Linked DNA regions of Lentilactobacillus curieae. The protein of the gene in region 2 interacts with the protein of the main gene of each other region in a pairwise test. Links are inferred from orthologs where the notes say so. Each region holds a gene or a part of one and is shown on either strand. Other genes may lie near its edges.

What was found. The genes of interacting proteins can lie anywhere in the genome.
Region 1: the proteins of pcrA (region 2) and lpdA interact in binary tests that used the Escherichia coli proteins (3 or more experiments, as listed by UniProt). The link is inferred for Lentilactobacillus curieae from one-to-one orthologs.

The regions. Positions count from the first base shown.
Region 1 is NZ_CP018906.1:103,799-107,569, forward strand. What follows is about bases 1-2,871. They hold lpdA (dihydrolipoyl dehydrogenase), read right to left. Parts: upstream 2,213-2,871; coding sequence 788-2,212; downstream 1-787. Other genes in these bases: PL11_RS00590 (inositol monophosphatase family protein), read right to left, coding at 1-358; PL11_RS00595 (UPF0223 family protein), read right to left, coding at 351-644; PL11_RS00605 (2-oxo acid dehydrogenase subunit E2), read right to left, coding at 2,220-2,871. Also shown: more of PL11_RS00605, read right to left, coding at 2,872-3,539; PL11_RS00610 (alpha-ketoacid dehydrogenase subunit beta), read right to left, coding at 3,568-3,771. UniProt on the Escherichia coli protein: Lipoamide dehydrogenase is a component of the glycine cleavage system as well as of the alpha-ketoacid dehydrogenase complexes.
Region 2 is NZ_CP018906.1:1,384,036-1,390,023, forward strand. What follows is about bases 1,775-4,780. They hold pcrA (DNA helicase PcrA), read left to right. Parts: upstream 1,775-2,158; coding sequence 2,159-4,402; downstream 4,403-4,780. Other genes in these bases: PL11_RS06690 (ATP-grasp domain-containing protein), read left to right, coding at 1,775-2,069; ligA (NAD-dependent DNA ligase LigA), read left to right, coding at 4,417-4,780. Also shown: PL11_RS06680 (glycoside hydrolase family 73 protein), read left to right, coding at 1-286; PL11_RS06685 (xanthine phosphoribosyltransferase), read left to right, coding at 302-877; more of PL11_RS06690, read left to right, coding at 906-1,774; more of ligA, read left to right, coding at 4,781-5,988. UniProt on the Escherichia coli protein: A helicase with DNA-dependent ATPase activity. Unwinds DNA duplexes with 3'-5' polarity. Translocates on single-stranded DNA with 3'-5' polarity. Initiates unwinding more efficiently from a nicked substrate than double-stranded DNA.

The sequences.
Region 1 (3,771 bases), 1.3 Mb from region 2 along the record:
ACCCCAAAACTCCTTGACCATCGATATAAAGGCTAATCATCATGGCAAAGTGGTTTCGCTGTTTGACAAAGTTCATCGTGCCGTCAATTGGATCAACAATCCATATCCTGCCATCAATGTTGTCAACTTGGTCACCAAAACCTTCTTCTCCTAGAATTTTCGCTTCTGGATCAAATTGGCGAATCTTACTAACGAAAAACTGTTCGTTCGCCCGGTCAATGTTAGTTACCAAATCACTTCTACCACTTTTGGTGTCGACTTTTAGCCTGGAATCAATTTTTCTTAATACATTATCCCGAGCTTCAACCAGCCAGTTTCTAACAACCTTCACGGTGTCCTTTAATTCATCACTATTCATTATCGTCACCAACTTTAATGAATTTTGCATCAGTCTGTTCGAATTGCTTAATTACGGTATATGCTTCAAATCCAGATGCCTCAGCAAACTTCTTTTGTAGTTGGCGCTGCTCTGATTTTGCCGGCACAATGTCCCTAAACCGATCGTAAGCCATTTTAAAATCATCTCGGGCAATTCCCCGATTAGTTTCGTAGGCAGCTTCTACAGCGTTATAAAAAGCAATTAAATCAGAAATTTCAGAAACACTTATTCCTTCAATTAAAGGGTATTCATAATTTTCTGCCATTTTGTACTCTCCAAAATTTTATTAATTTAATTATAAGCTACCTTATGAATATACAAAAGGAATTTCACAAACTTGTAAATAAAAAACTCGGAAAGCCAAATGACTTTTCGAGTTTTTTTGATTGGTATTAATTTTTCTTGGTATTAAACGTGAGTTGGGAATCCAAGAGCAATGTCTGCAGCTTCTTGAATTGGTTCGCTCAAAGTTGGGTGTGGATGAATCGTTAATGAAATATCTTCAACGTTCATGCGCCCATTTACTGCCAAACTAAGTTCAGCAATCAAGTCACTTGCACCAGGGCCAACAACTTCCCCACCAAGTACTGTTCCTTCATCCTTTGTGAAAATCAAACGAACAAATCCGTCAGCTTCATAAAGAGAAACAGCCCTAGCATTACCAGCAAATGGGAATTTAGCCGTCTTTACTTCTAGTCCTTGGTCCTTTGCTTGTGCTTCAGTTAACCCAACAACCGCTAGTTCTGGGTCAGAGAAGCAAACTGCAGGTACGCCAATGTAGTCGTTAGCAGTCTTGTTACCAGCAATTGCACCAGCAGCGACCTTTCCTTGGAAGAATGCCTTGTGAGCAAGAGCTGGACCTGAAGCAATATCTCCAATTGCAAAGATGTGCTCTGATGCGGTTCTACCCTGTTCATCTGTTTTAACTAATCCACGGTCATCTAATTCGACCTTAGTGTATTCCAAGCCAAGCTCGTCAGTATTTGGTTTACGACCAACTGTAACCATGCAGTAATCTGCAGTAATAGTTGCTTCCTTACCATCGGCTTCATAGGTAACAGTAACGCTCTTGTCATCTTGTGCTGAAGATTTAGCCTTAGCACCGGTAATCACATCGACACCCTTTGCTTTTAACTGTTTCAAGACGACAGCTACCATATCCTTGGTAAAGCCAGCAAGAATCGAATCAGTTCCTTCAATGATTGTTACGTGAGCTCCTAGATTTGCGTATGCTCCGGCAAGTTCAGTACCAACGTAACCACCACCGATAACTACAAATTCTTTGGGAACTTCTGGCAAGTTCAAACCACCAGTTGAGTCAATTACCCTGCCCTCAAATTTGAAACCAGGAATTTCAATTGGATGTGAACCACTTGCGATGATCAAGTTATCAAAATCGATCACTTGACCATTGTTATTATCCATAAATTGGCGAGGACCTACAGGCATAACCCGTAAACGAGTATCACTGTCCAAAACAGCTTCACCTTGAATAACTTCAACTTTGTGCTTCTTAAGTAACATCGAAACACCATTAGTCATCCGGTCAACAACGTCGTGTTGTTTCCATTCTTGAGTTTTTGAAAAATCAATTGTAGCACCCTTGCTTGTAATTCCATATTCACTGGAATCATTAGCTTCTTGCAGGTGATGTCCAGCAGCAATCAATGCTTTTGAAGGAACACAGCCAACATTTAGACATACACCGCCAAGTGTATCTGATCTTTCAATCAACGTAACTTTTTGGCCAAGTTCGGAAGCCCGAATGGCAGCAACATAGCCACCAGGTCCAGCTCCGATAATAACCGTTTCTTTCTTTTCAGCATCAGCCATTATTCAATCATCCTTCCATCAATAGCATATCTGGATCATGAAGCAATTTGTTCAACATGTTTAGAGCGTTTTGAGCCAATGCACCATCAATTAAACGGTGATCGTAACTTAATGATAGCTTCAACATGTTGCCGACTTTAATTTCACCATCGTCATCAACATATGGTTCCTTGGCAATTTTACCAACACCCAAAATTGCAACTTCAGGATAATTGATAACTGGAGTGAACCAGCCACCACCAATTGAACCAACGTTACTAATTGTGATTGAACCACCGCTCATCTTGTCTGCAGACAACTTATTGTCATATGCAGCTTGGGTGTTTTCAGTAATTTCCTTAGCAATTTCAAACATACCCTTTGAATCTGCATTCTTAACGTTTGGAACGTAAAGTCCATGTTCAGTGTTAGTTGCAATACCAACGTTGTAGTAGTGCTTGTAAACAACTTCTTGGGTAGTGTCATCGATTGATGCATTCAATTCTGGATAAGCTTTCATAACGGCAACCAATGCTTTAACAACGTATGGCAAGAATGTTAAGTGAATATCACGATCCTTTGCCATTTCTTTGTAGCGCTTACGGTTGGCCATCAAAGCTGTGACTTCAACATCATCAAATGATGTAACGTGAGGAGCAATATCCTTAGATAAGCGCATTTGCTTAGCAATCGCTTTTCTGGTCATTGACATCTTTTCACGAGTTTCAAGTTCAGGTGCTGAAGATGAGTATGGTTGAATTGGAGCGCCTGCTGGCTTGTCGCCTGATGTGGCAGGGGCAGCAGCTTGTGTAGGAGCAGCTGCAGCAGCTGGGGCAGCACCGCCATTAAATCCATCAATATCAGCCTTCGTAACTTGGCCATGGTTTCCAGTAGCAGGAACAACTGAAATATCAATTCCTTTGTCACGAGCATATTGACGAACTGAAGGCATTGCGAGAACCAGCTTATTTGGATCCGCAGCGGCAGGAATTGCACTGCTTGCTGCAGGTGCGGGTGCTGCATCAGCTGCTGGAGCTGGACTTGCCTCAGCGGCTGGAGCTGCTTGTTCAGCTGAAGCGGCTGGAGCCTCATCATCGCCGGTGTCAGCAGAACCGTCGTCGATAACAACTAAAACGTCACCGATCTCTGCAGTTTCCCCCTCTTGTTTTTGAATTTCTTTGATTGTACCTGCAACTGGTGAAGGCAATTCAGAAACTGATTTATCGTTTTGAATTTCAACTAAAGGATCATCTTCTTTAACGGTGTCACCTGGTTTAACTAGCCAAGTAGCAACTTCACCTTCGGCCATTCCTTCTCCTAGCTCTGGGAGTTTAAACTTGTAAGCCATAGGGTCAAACTTCCTTTCTTATTTAGAATTAGTAATTCAAGATTTCACGTACTTTTTCTTCGATATCGTCTGCATTTGGTAGCCAGTCGTTTTCAGCCATTGCAAATGGGAAGACACTGTCGGGTGCTGCAACTCTACCAATAGGTGCATCAAGTGACATAATCTTGTTTTCAGCAATTTCAGAAGCGACCTGGGCGCCAACTCCAGCCATTTTCTGTGCTTCTTGAACTAG
Region 2 (5,988 bases):
GTCAGTCTATTTGGACACTCAAGAATTCGTAAATGGTGAGTATGTTACTGTAAAAGCGCGTTTCCAGGTATACTCTTCTTACTCTGAGTCACTGAGTGATCATGCTAGATTATTGGCGATGGGCACAAAATGGAATCCAAATCAGTATGCAGACGTAGTCAACGCTACAAATTATGTGCAGGCAGCCAAGGGATTGCAAACAGATGGCTATGCAACCGACCCAGCTTATACGCAGAAATTAATTCAAATAATCAAGACGTACAAATTATATCGATACGATGACTAGAGAGGATATTATTAAATGAAGCTATTAGAGGACAAAATTGCAAAAGACGGTACAGTTTTACCAGGCAACGTGTTAAAGGTTGATAACTTCCTTAACCACCAGGTTGATACCAAATTAATGGATGAGGTTGGAAAAGAATTTGCTCGTCTATTTAAAGATGAGGGAGTTACTAAGGTTGTTACCGTTGAATCATCAGGCATTGCCCCTGCCATGATGGCAGCTCTTCATTTAGGTGTACCGATGATTTTTGCGCGTAAGCACAAGAGTTTGACCCTAACTGATAACTTGTATACTGCTAGCGTTTATTCTTATACTAAACAAGTAAGTAATGACATTAGTGTTGATAAGAGATTCTTAGACTCTAATGACAAAATTTTGATTATTGATGACTTTTTGGCTAATGGCCAAGCCGTTTCAGGTTTGTTGGAAATTGCTAAAGTTGCTAACGTAGACGTTGCCGGAATTGGAATCGTAATCGAAAAGAGCTTCCAAAAAGGCCGCGAGATGATTGAAGAGGCTGGTGTTAGACTCGAATCATTGGCTCGAATTGCATCACTCGATGATGAAAAAGTCGAATTTGTAAAAGATTAATCGATAAATACCAGAAGAGGTAGTGAGAATGTTGGCGAATGAAAATGTTGTTTATCCAGGGCAAACAGTCGGAGTGATTGGTGAAAGTATTAGTAATCTTTCATTAATAACTACCGCTAAAAAAATGGGATTCAAGGTAGCTGTATACAGCAGCAACGAAAGTTCTGATATCATGCAAGTTTCTGATTTTCAGTACATGGGTGACTACACTGATAAATCCTCATTAAAAATGTTTGCTGAAAGATGTGACGCAGTTATCTATAATGATGACCAAATTGGTTCAGACATCGTCGACTATCTTTCTCAGTACACCAGAGTTCCTCAAAATACTGATTTACTCGACATTAACCAGGATCGGTTAATTGAACGTAGTTTTTTTGAGACGCTAAACATGAATATGGCTCCGTACGCAACGATTATCGAACTGGAGGATATTTACCAGGCAATCAATTCAATCGGCTATCCTGCCATTTTAAAGCCCATTCAGAGGGGACTATTAGGTGGCCAAGAACTTTACATTGAAAAACAGAGTGACATTGTAAAGGCATCTGGGATGCTTGATGTTGGGACATACATCCTGGAATCATATGTAAAGCACGATATTGACTATTCGGTAGTTGTGACTCGGGGTGAGAATTCTGATCGGGTAATCTTCCCAGTTATTGAGGATATTTACCAACGTTCTCGCTTAATCACAGCATTTACGCCTGCAAAAATCGAGTCAGGATTAGAAAAAGAAATGATTCGGATTGCTAATGAAATTGCCAATAACTTGGACTATGTTGGTACGTTTGAAGTTTCTTTCTATGTTTCTGAAAACGGGTCGATTTATGTAAACAAAATCGCTCCTAATATGGGAATTGCCGGCTCAGTTTTTGAATACGCACTGAGTGTTGATCAATTTGAACAACATCTCCGGGCAATTGCTGGGTTACCTTTGATGAAACCGATTGTCGGAATTCCTACTGTTTTACAAACTATCAATGAACAAGATTACGGCAGAATTCAAACTCAATGGGTAATCAAAGATAATTGGCACTTCAACTTTTATGGCTTAAATGATGGCCGTCACGGAACAATCGGTCACATTTTAATTCCAACTGAGTCGATTGCCAAAACGTTGATGCAAATTGAAGGAACCAATATTTGGAACAATATTGATTTTGAAGCAAAATATAAAAAAATGGACTAAGTCGGCGTCGTGCCGGCTTTTTTGCTTGCTTTTTGAAAAGCAGCAGTGAGGCTTTTCTGGTATAATTGATTGGATAATTGTGCGAGAGGATGGACAGTAATTTGGCTGATTCAGATTTAATTAAGGGACTAAATACAGAGCAACGCGATGCAGTTTTACACACAGAAGGTCCAGTGCTAATTATGGCTGGGGCAGGTAGTGGTAAAACTCGGGTGTTGACTCATAGAATTGCCTACATAATTGAGAGTAGGAACGTGATGCCATGGAATATTCTGGCCATCACATTTACGAACAAAGCAGCTAAAGAAATGCGCGAACGGGTTTCAGCATTACTCGATGAGAGTGGTAATGATGTTTGGGTGTCAACTTTTCATGCTCTTTGTGTGCGTATTTTAAGAAGAAATATTGATTTATTAGGGTACAACCGAGCATTTACGATTGCCGATCCTAGTGAACAGCGGACGTTGGTAAAGCGAATTTTGAATGATATGAACGTTGATACCAAGAAGTTCGACCCACGGTCAATTTTGTCTGCAATTTCAAACGCCAAGAACGACATGCTGGATCCTGAAGGTTTTAGAAAAAATGCCCGTGGACCATTTGAAGAGATGGTGGCAGATGTCTACGACCGTTACCAAGCAGAGCTTAAGCAAAACCAGTCACTTGATTTTGACGATTTGATCATGATGACGATTGAACTCTTTGACCAACATAAGGATGTTCTGGAGTTCTACCAAGATAAGTTTAAATATATTCACGTTGATGAGTATCAGGATACTAACGAAGCCCAGTACCAATTAGTGACGTTACTTTCACAAAAGTATCGCAATATTTGTGTGGTTGGGGATGCTGACCAGAGTATTTATGGTTGGCGTGGAGCTAACATGCAAAATATATTGAACTTTAAGGATGATTACAAAGATGCTCATGTGACTATGCTTGAGCAAAATTATCGTTCTACAAAGACGATATTGGATGCAGCTAACGCTGTGATTGCCAATAATGATAATCGTGAGGATAAGAATCTGTGGACTGAAAATAATCAGGGAGACAGAATTTCGTATTATCGTGGTCAGACTGAAAATGATGAAGCCCGTTTTGTGGTTTCTAACATCCAAGAAGAAGTTAATAAAGATGGCCAAAACTATGGCAGTATTGCGATTCTTTACAGAACAAATGCTCAATCACGTGTAATGGAAGAAACATTACTCAAGTCAAACATCCCATACACCATGGTTGGTGGGCATAAGTTCTATGATCGTAAAGAAATTCGGGATGTTCTTTCATATTTAACACTGATTGCTAATCCAAATGACTCGATGGGATTTGAACGAGTTGTGAATGAACCTAAACGGGGAATTGGCCCAACCAGTGTTGATAAGCTACGAAGATTTGCAAATGATCACTCGTGGAGTTTGCTAGAGGCTTCTTTGAATGTTGACTTAGCAAATGAGATTTCTGCGAGGGCAAAGAATTCACTCTACCAGTTTGCTGATACGATGGATAAGATTGCTAAAGACGCAAAAGACTTGTCAGTTTCTGATATCACTGAGGCTTTGTTAGATAAAAGTGGGTACCTAGATGCCTTGAAGAGTTCTAAAACGTTGGAAGCTCAATCAAGAGTGGAAAACTTGGAAGAATTTATGTCAGTTACCAAAAAATATGATGACGAGAATCAACAAGCTACTGGAATTGATAACTTAGTCGACTTCCTTAGCGATTTAGCCTTAGTTTCAGATCAAGATGATGTTGATGAAGAATCATCAGCGGTTACGTTGATGACTTTGCATGCTGCTAAGGGACTAGAATTTCCCGTTGTGTTTATCATGGGAATGGAAGAGGGATTATTCCCACTTGGTAGAGCTGCTGCTGATGAAGAGGAATTACAAGAAGAGCGTCGGTTAGCTTATGTTGGAATTACCCGTGCCAAGAAAAAACTCTACATTACCAACGCTTATTCACGGACTCTTTATGGTCGCCGGCAAAATAATCCACAATCAAGGTTTATTGATGAAATTACACCTGATTTGATTCAGTATGAAAATGTTGGCAATGACAGCGGTCCAATTAAGACGCCATTTGATCGTAAGACTGAGCGGGCTTTTTCAACCCCATATCATCGTCCAAGCCAAACGGTTGAAAAACCAAAGGGCTCTGGAGCTGATAAGAAGAGATGGAATGTGGGCGATAAGGTATCACATAAAGCATGGGGAATCGGTACAGTGGTCAAAGTTTCTGGTACCGGTGAAGATATGGAATTAGACATTGCTTTTGATTCTCAAGGAATTAAACTGTTGTTGGCTGCATTTGCGCCAATTCAAAAACAAGAATAAAAGGGGTTTGTAAGATGGCAACTGCAAATATGAATGAAAACTCAGCGAGGGTTCAAGCAGAAGAGCTACGAACAAAATTGAATAAGTGGGCAGATGAGTATTATACGTATGATGCCCCTAGCGTTGAAGATTCTGAATATGATGCAGTCTATCAACAGTTAGTTTATTTGGAAACGCAATATCCAGCCATTATTACCCCAGATTCTCCTACTCAAAAAGTTGGAGATCATACGCTACCAGGGTTCAGTAAAGTGCCACATGATATCCCAATGTTATCTTTAGGAGATGTGTTCTCAGAACAGGAACTAGCAGACTTTGTGGACAGACTGACTAAGTCAGATAACGTGAACTTTGAATATAATTGCGAATTAAAAATTGATGGGCTAGCAATTTCTTTGCGATATGAACAAGGCAAGCTAGTCCAAGGATCTACTAGAGGAAATGGCCAGATTGGTGAAGATATCACCGAGAATTTGAAGACTATCAAATCAATTCCCCGCAAACTAACAAGACCAATCAATATTGAAGTTCGTGGTGAATGTTATATGCCTAAGTCTTCATTTGTTAGTTTGAATGAACAACGGCAAAGGGATGGTCAAACACCATTCGCAAATCCTCGTAACGCAGCTGCTGGTAGCTTACGGCAGCTTGATTCTAAGGAAACGGCCAAGCGAAAATTAAGTACGTTTATGTATAACGTTGCCGATTATGATGACTTATTGACTGATACTCAAAGCGGGCTGCTTGAAGAATTAAAGGAGCTAGGTTTTAACACTAATCCATCTTCGCAAGTGGCACATTCGATGGCAGAAATCGATGCGTATATTGATGAGTACCAAGAAAAACGGGATAGTTTGGAATATGGAATTGATGGAATCGTTATTAAAGTTAATTCACTACCGACTCAAAGGAAGTTAGGCGCAACGGTTAAAGTCCCTCGCTGGGCAATTGCATATAAATTTCCACCAGAAGAGGCCCAGACAGTCGTTCGGGACATTGAGTGGACGGTTGGCAGAACCGGAGTGGTTACCCCAACTGCCGTGATGGATCCAGTGACCTTGGCGGGAACAACTGTTGCTAGGGCTTCACTTCATAACCCTGACTATTTAAATGAGAAAGGGATTCGGATTGGCGATACAGTGGAGCTGCATAAAGCTGGCGATATTATTCCAGAAATCTCGAAATATATTCCAGAAAAACGGCCAGCAGATAGCGTTGCTTATGAAATTCCAACCCAATGTCCATCTTGTGGTTCAGAGCTGGTTCATCTCGATGATGAGGTTGCCTTACGGTGCATCAACCCCAAGTGTCCAGCACAATTGGCGGAGGGGTTGACTCACTTTGCTTCACGGAATGCGATGAATATAGATGGATTAGGTCCTAAAATCATTGCTCAACTTTTCCAAAAACAATTGGTTGACGATGTTAGTGGGTTATACACATTGAGTGTGCAGGACTTGTTAACACTTGATAAATTCGGTGAAAAGTCTGCAACCAACCTGATTAGTGCAATCGAAAATAGTCGTGAAAATTCTTTGGAACGATTGCTATTTGGTTTAGGAATTCGTCATGTTGGTGCCAAAGCT